One region of the Kitasatospora sp. NPDC008050 genome, then DNA from elsewhere that is predicted to be linked to it. Evidence: predicted binding sites of a transcription regulator. Region 1 holds the regulator's gene; the other holds the start of a gene.
What was found. Region 1 encodes HspR, which represses chaperone genes until heat shock. Its sites were predicted from a motif close to TTGAGNNNNNNNNNCTCAA; they were not measured.
Positions count from the first base shown of each region.

Region 2: the regulator HspR is predicted to act here: its motif matches at 2,021-2,039, upstream of lon (endopeptidase La).

Region 1 is NZ_JBIBIJ010000018.1:3,259-6,663, forward strand. It holds gene grpE (nucleotide exchange factor GrpE) at 1-490, shown strand, start outside; gene dnaJ (molecular chaperone DnaJ) at 599-1,747, shown strand; gene ACFZB9_RS28520 (heat shock protein transcriptional repressor HspR) at 1,754-2,275, shown strand; gene ACFZB9_RS28525 (helix-turn-helix domain-containing protein) at 2,429-3,405, shown strand, end outside.
Region 2 is NZ_JBIBIJ010000002.1:674,491-677,895, forward strand. It holds gene ACFZB9_RS06455 (response regulator transcription factor) at 1-470, opposite strand, end outside; gene ACFZB9_RS06460 (rhomboid-like protein) at 1,021-1,872, shown strand; gene lon (endopeptidase La) at 2,062-3,405, shown strand, end outside.

The DNA of each region.
Region 1 (3,405 bases):
CGAGCGCACCGCTGACCTCCAGCGGCTGCAGGCCGAGTACCAGAACTACCGCAAGCGGGTCGAGCGCGACCGGCTGACGGTCCGCGAGATCGCGGTCTCCAACATCCTGGAGACCCTGATCCCGGTGCTGGACGACATCGGCCGTGCTCGTGAGCACGGCGAGGTGACCGGTGGCTTCAAGTCGGTCTCCGACAACCTGGAGACCGTCGTCGCCAAGCTGGGTCTGCAGCAGTTCGGCAAGGAGGGCGAGCCCTTCGACCCGAACCTGCACGAGGCGCTGATGCACAGCTACTCCTCGGACGTCACCGAGGACACCTGTGTCCAGGTCCTGCAGCCCGGCTACCGGATCGGCGAGCGGATCATCCGCCCGGCGATGGTGGCCGTCGCCGAACCGCAGCCGGGTTCCCCGGCCGGCGGTGGAAGCTCCGCCTCCGGAGGTTCGGCCGGCAACGAAACAGCCCCCGAGGCTGACGGTGCGGGCGACAACTGACACGCTGTGCGCTGCGGGGTCTCCCGTCACCTCTGGTGACGGGCGGCTCCGCAGCGCCGTATCGACCCACGGCACCGTTTCGACCCACCCCGGGAGGTGGCAGCAGCCATGAGCACGAAGGACTACGTGGAGAAGGACTACTACAAGGTCCTCGGCGTGCCCAAGGACGCCACCACCGCGGAGATCAAGAAGACCTACCGCAAGCTCGCCCGCGAGTTCCACCCGGACGCCAACAAGGGCGACACCAAGGCCGAGGACCGCTTCAAGGACATCTCCGAGGCCTATGACGTGCTCTCCGACGAGAAGCGCCGCAAGGAGTACGACGAGGCCCGCAGCCTCTTCGGCTCCGGCGGGATGCGCTCGGGCGGCCCCGGCGGCAACGGCTACAGCTTCGACTTCGGCGACCTGTTCACCGGCGCGCAGTCCGGCGGCAGCGGTGGCATCGGCGACGTGTTCGGCGGCCTGTTCAACCGCGGCGGCCGCCAGGCCCAGCCGCGTCGCGGCGCCGACGTCGAGACCGAGGTCACGCTCAGCTTCGAGGAGGCGGTGGACGGCGCCACCGTCCCGCTGCGGATGACCAGCCAGGCCGCCTGCCGGGTCTGCTCCGGCACCGGCGCCAAGGCCGGCAGCACGCCCCGGGTCTGCCCGACCTGCGTCGGCGCCGGCACCGTCAGCCGTGGTCAGGGCGCCTTCGCGCTCTCCGACCCGTGCCGCGACTGCAAGGGCCGCGGCATGATCGTCGACGACCCCTGCACGGAGTGCCACGGCAGCGGCCGGGCCAGCTCAGCCCGCACCATGCAGGTGCGCATCCCGGCCGGGGTCCAGGACGCCCAGAAGATCCGGCTCAAGGGCAAGGGCGCCCAGGGCGAGCGCGGCGGCCAGCCCGGCGACCTCTTCGTCACCGTGCACGTCAGCACCCACCCGGTGTTCGGGCGCAAGGGCGACAACCTGACGGTGACCGTGCCCGTCTCCTTCCCCGAGGCCGCGCTCGGCGGCACCATCGACGTACCGACCCTGAACGGTCCGGCCGTGAAGCTGCGGCTGCCGGCCGGCAGTGCCAACGGCCTGACCCTGCGGGCCCGCGGCAAGGGTGCCACCCGCAAGGACGGCACCCGGGGCGACCTGCTGGTCACCGTCGAAGTGACGGTTCCTCAGGAGACCAGCGGCGAGGCCCTGAACGCTCTGGAGCAGTACCGCGAAGCCACCGCAGCCGAGGACCCGCGAGCCGCCCTCTTCAAGGCGGCGGAGGGAGCGTGATCTGACATGCGTGATTCCGACAAGAGGGCCGACTCCATCGGTGTCGGCCTGGGCGAGGGCCTGCCCGGCGGCCCCGCCCCCCGGCCGCGCCGGGCCGCCGGGCCGGGCGCGCACTACGTGCTCACCGAGGAGACCCCGGTCTACGTGATCTCGGTGGCCGCGGAGCTGTCCGGGCTGCACCCGCAGACCCTGCGGCAGTACGACCGCCTCGGCCTGGTCTGCCCCGACCGGACCGGCGGCGGCGGTCGGCGCTACTCGGCCCGGGACATCCAGCAGCTGCGCGAGGTGCAGCGGCTCTCCCAGGACGAGGGCATCAACCTGGCCGGGATCAAGCGGATCATCGAACTGGAGAACCAGGTCGCCGCCCTGCAGGCGCGGGTCGCCGAGCTGGCCACCGCGGTCGAGGGTGCCGGCGCCGCCCTGCAGGCCCGCGAGGCCGCGGTGCACGCCTCCTACCGGCGGGACCTGGTGCCCTACCAGCCGACGCAGCAGTCCAGCGCCCTGGTGGTCTGGCGGCCCCGGCGGTAGCGCAAGTGGAACGGACCGGAGCGCTTGGTAGCCCACCGATTGATGGGGTGCCAAGCGCTCCTGCACTTGCGTAGAGTGCTGACGTCTGGATAAGGAACGGTTTCCCGGGAGGGAGCGCCAGGGATGGGTTCAATGGGCGGGGGCGGTGGCGAGGTGGATAAGGAGAGCATCGATTTCGTATCCGCCGAGGCCAAGTCTCTGTATCTCCGGGTCATAGCCGCAGGTGGGAGCAGCGAGCTCGAGGAAGCGGACCGTGGCAGACCGTATGCGGAACTGGTCGAGCTGGGTCTATTGGTTCCCAGCCAAGGAAAACAGTTCCTGGTGACGGCCGCCGATCCCGGTCGACTGGCGAATCGGCTTAGTTCGGCATGGCAACGACAAGCGCTTTCTCTGCTCTCCCAAGCCGTAACCGTGCCCAATGCCCTCAAGGGGCTGAGCCAGGCTTATCAATCGCTGGATCAGCAGCCCCACCCCGGCGGACCGGTGGAGCACATCCACGGCCCGGTGGAGATAGGCCAGCGGGTCGATGCCCTGCTCGACGGCGCGCAGTACGAGGTGCTCACCGCACAACCCGGCGGCAGCCGACGGCAGTCGAACGTCGACGACGCGGCGCTCGCCGACGACCTGGCCCTGATCCGGCGCGGCGTGGCCCGGCGGGTCCTCTACCACCCGAGCGCCAGGTACTCGGCGCCCGCGCGGCACTACGTCGAGCGCATGACCGAGGGCGGCGGGGAGGTCCGGACCCTGGAGGAGCCCTTCACCCGGCTCTTCATCATCGACCGGCGCATCGCCGTGATCCCCGTGCAGGGCGACCTGCACAAGGCCGCTTTCGTCAGCGACAAGGCGATCGTCGCCTACATGCTGGACTCGTTCGAGCGGATGTGGGAGCGGTCGAGCCCGTTCCTGGGGGCCACCGAGGTGCCGCCGGAGGTCATCTCCCGGATGCGCGCCAACATCCTGCGCATGATGATCCAGGGCGTGGGTCACCGGGTCATCGCCCGCAACCTCGGCATCAGCGAACGGACGCTCGCCAGGCACATCGCCGACTTCCGCGAGGAGTACGGATCGGAGACCCTCTTCCAGCTCGGCTGGCGCATGGCGCTGACCGCTCCCCTCGGCCTCTACGGCGA
Region 2 (3,405 bases), on a different contig from region 1:
TCGATCTCCAGCTCGCCGAAGCGCAGGCTGCCGAGCGCCGGCGTTCTGGCCGCCTGCTGGGCGCGCTCGACGCGGCGCAGCAGCACGTTGACCCGGGCGGCGAGTTCGCGCATCGAGAACGGCTTGGTCATGTAGTCGTCGGCGCCCACGCCGAGGCCCACCAGCAGGTCGGTCTCGTCGTCGCGGGCGGTCAGCATCAGCACCGGGACCGGGCGCTGGGCCTGGATCCGGCGGCAGACCTCCAGCCCGTCGAAGCCGGGCAGCATGATGTCGAGCACCACGAGGTCGGGCTGCCAGGTGTGGAAGCCGTCCACCGCGCCGGGGCCGTCGTGGGCCACGGCGACCTTGAAGCCCTCCGCGCCCAGCCGGGCCGCGATGGACTCGGCGATGGTGGGTTCGTCCTCCACCACCAAGACGCGTCGTTGGGCAATCACACCGCTCGTGCTGGTGTCCTGTTGAATTTCTGTCACGGTCACGCCACCGCCCCCAGGGCCTGCGGGCCGCCACCTGTGGGAGTGGCGGGCACCGCTCGTAGTCTTGTTCCGTCGATTTTTTCCGGATACCGGTTCTGTCACCCCGGCTCCGCCAAGCACGGGTGGACCGCGGCCTGACCACCGGTCCGGGCGCGCACACCTCGCAGCGTACGGACACCCGGCGAGCACCGGCAGGTGTCCGTGGATTTCCGGACCGCAGGCCGTCACACGCGCCCCGGGGACCCGGTACGGGCCGCTACCTTACCCGTCCATGTCGCCTCACCGTAACGGTGTGTATGCGGGAACCCGGCAGCCGGTCCCCCCGCGGTCTGCCGTCGGCTCTGGTCCGTACCAACTCCTGAACTGCCGTAACGGGGACGGCAAGCAGATCCTCAGCGGACTCTCAGGCATACGTCGTACCGTGGACGAATTCAGCCAACGATGGCACGGTGTGCACGCGCAGCGAGCGTTCGGGCGCACCGGGTGCGGCCGTGGCGGCGGCTCCGCGGTGCCGCCTGGTGGATCAGCAGTGATGGACGGAGGCGCCATGGCGGACGCGTCGTTCGGTGCGTCGGCGGGTGTGCCGGCGGACCCGACCCGGGTGGGTCCGGTGCGGGCATCGGCCGTCGCCGGGGCGGCGCGCGGCCGCCACCTGCCGGTCGCGCCGCTGGCCTGCCTGCGGTTCGGGCTGCGCGACGTGCCGCTGCAGTGGGTGCTGGAACGGCTGCCCACCCCGCGGCGCAACCCCTTCGCCCTCGGCTACCTGGCGGTGCTGGCCGGCACCACGGTCTTCGCCCAGGCGGCCAGCCCGGACCTGGTGCACCAGTTGCAGACCATGTCCAGCACCGACGGCCACCACCTGCTGCACACCCCCCTGCGCTCGCTGCTGATGAGCGGGCTCTGGGTGGCCGGGCCGGCCTGGATGCCCTACCTGTGGGCCTTCGCCTTCACCGTCGCCCCGCTGGAGCGGCGGGTCGGCTCGTTGCGCGCGGCCGGCGTCTTCGCCGCCGGGCACGTGGTCGGCACCCTGCTCTCCCAGTCGGTGGTGGCGATCGCGGTGGCCACCGGGAAGGTCGGGCCGAGCATGCTGGACGAGTTGGACATCGGGGTCAGCTACGGCGTGCTGGCCAGCCTGGGCGCGATGGCCGGGCTGCTGCCGCCGCGCGGGCGCTGTCTCGCGGTGGGCGGCGCGCTGCTCATGGTCGGCCACCAGGTCGTCTCCAGCACCGACCTGGTCACCGGGATCGGGCACCCGACGGCGCTGCTGGTCGGGATGGCGCTCTGGGGCGTGCTGCGCCGCACCCCGCCGCAGCGGCCCGGGGGCGGGCGCGGCCGGGTGGCGCGGTGGCTGCCGCGCTGGGCGCCGCGCCGGTTCGCCCTGCCCGACCAGTCGGCCTGATCCCGGGCCGCTCCCCCTTCTTCTCCGGCCTCTCCTCCTTCTCTGCGGACCTCTCCCCCTGGCCGCTCTTCCTGACCTCTCCTCCTGACCTCTCTTCCTGATCGCTCAGGGCGAACAAAGTCCCGGGAACATCCAGCCCTCGCGAAGCCTTAGTCATGTCGACTCAAGTTCACTGACTGGGGAGAGATCATGGCATCGACGTCCGCTTCGCTCACCCTGCCCGTGCTGCCGCTCGACGACGAGGTCGTGCTGCCCGGCATGGTGGTGCCGCTGGACCTCAAGGACACCGAGGTGCGCGCCGCCGTGGAGGCCGCCCGGGCCGCCACGGGGGCGTCGGTGGACGGTGGCAAGCCGCAGGTGCTGCTGGTGCCGCGGCTGGACGGCTCCTACGCCGCGGTCGGCGCGCTGGCCACGGTCGAGCAGGTCGGCCGGCTGGCCGACGGCGAGCCGGCGGCGCTGGTCCGCGCGGTCCGCCGGGTGCGGATCGGGGTCGGTACCACCGGCCCCGGCGCCGCGCTCTGGGTCGAGACCACGCCCTTCAAGGAGTCCTCGGTCGGGATCCCGGTCGGCGGCCGGGCCGCCGAGCTGGTGAAGGAGTACAAGGCCGTCTCCACCCAGTGGCTGCGCAAGCGCGGCGCCTGGCAGATCGTGGACCGGGTGGCCGGCATCGAGGGCGTCGGCGAGCTGGCCGACAACATCGGCTACGCCCCCTTCGCCACCGCCGAGCAGAAGCTCAAGGTGCTGCTGGAGGCCGACCAGGTGGCCCGCCTGGAGTTCGCCCTGCAGCTGCTGCGCGACCACCTCGCCGAGGAGGAGGTCAACGACACCATCCGCAAGGACGTCGAGGAGGGCGTGGCCAAGCAGCAGAAGGAGTTCCTGCTCCGCCGCCAGCTGGAGGCCGTGCGCAAGGAGCTCGCCGAGCTGAACGGCGAGGCCGCCGACGAGGAGGGCGACTACCGCGCCCGGGTGGAGGCGGCCGACCTGCCCGAGAAGGTCCGCGAGGCGGCCCTCAAGGAGGTGGACAAGCTGGAGCGGGCCAGCGACCAGTCGCCCGAGGGCAGCTGGATCCGCACCTGGCTGGACACGGTCCTGGAGCTGCCCTGGAACAAGCGCAGCGAGGACGCCTACGACATCGCCGGTGCCCGCGCCGTGCTGGACGCCGACCACGCGGGCCTGGGCGACGTGAAGGACCGGATCGTGGAGTACCTGGCGGTCCGCAAGCGCCGGGCCGACCAGGGGCTGAGCCTGATCGGCGGGCGGCGCGGCGGTGCGGTGCTGGCTCTGGTCGGCCCGCCCGGCGTCGGCAAGACCTCGCTGGGCGAGTCGGTGGCCCGCGCGATGGGCCGTGACTTCGTCCGGGTCGCGCTCGGCGGCGTCCGCGACGAGGCGGAGATCCGCGGCCACCGGCGCACCTACGTCGGCGCGCTGCCGGGCCGGATCGTGCGGGCCGTCAAGGAGGCCGGCTCGATGAACCCGGTGGTCCTGCTGGACGAGATCGACAAGGTCGGCTCGGACTACCGCGGCGACCCGGCC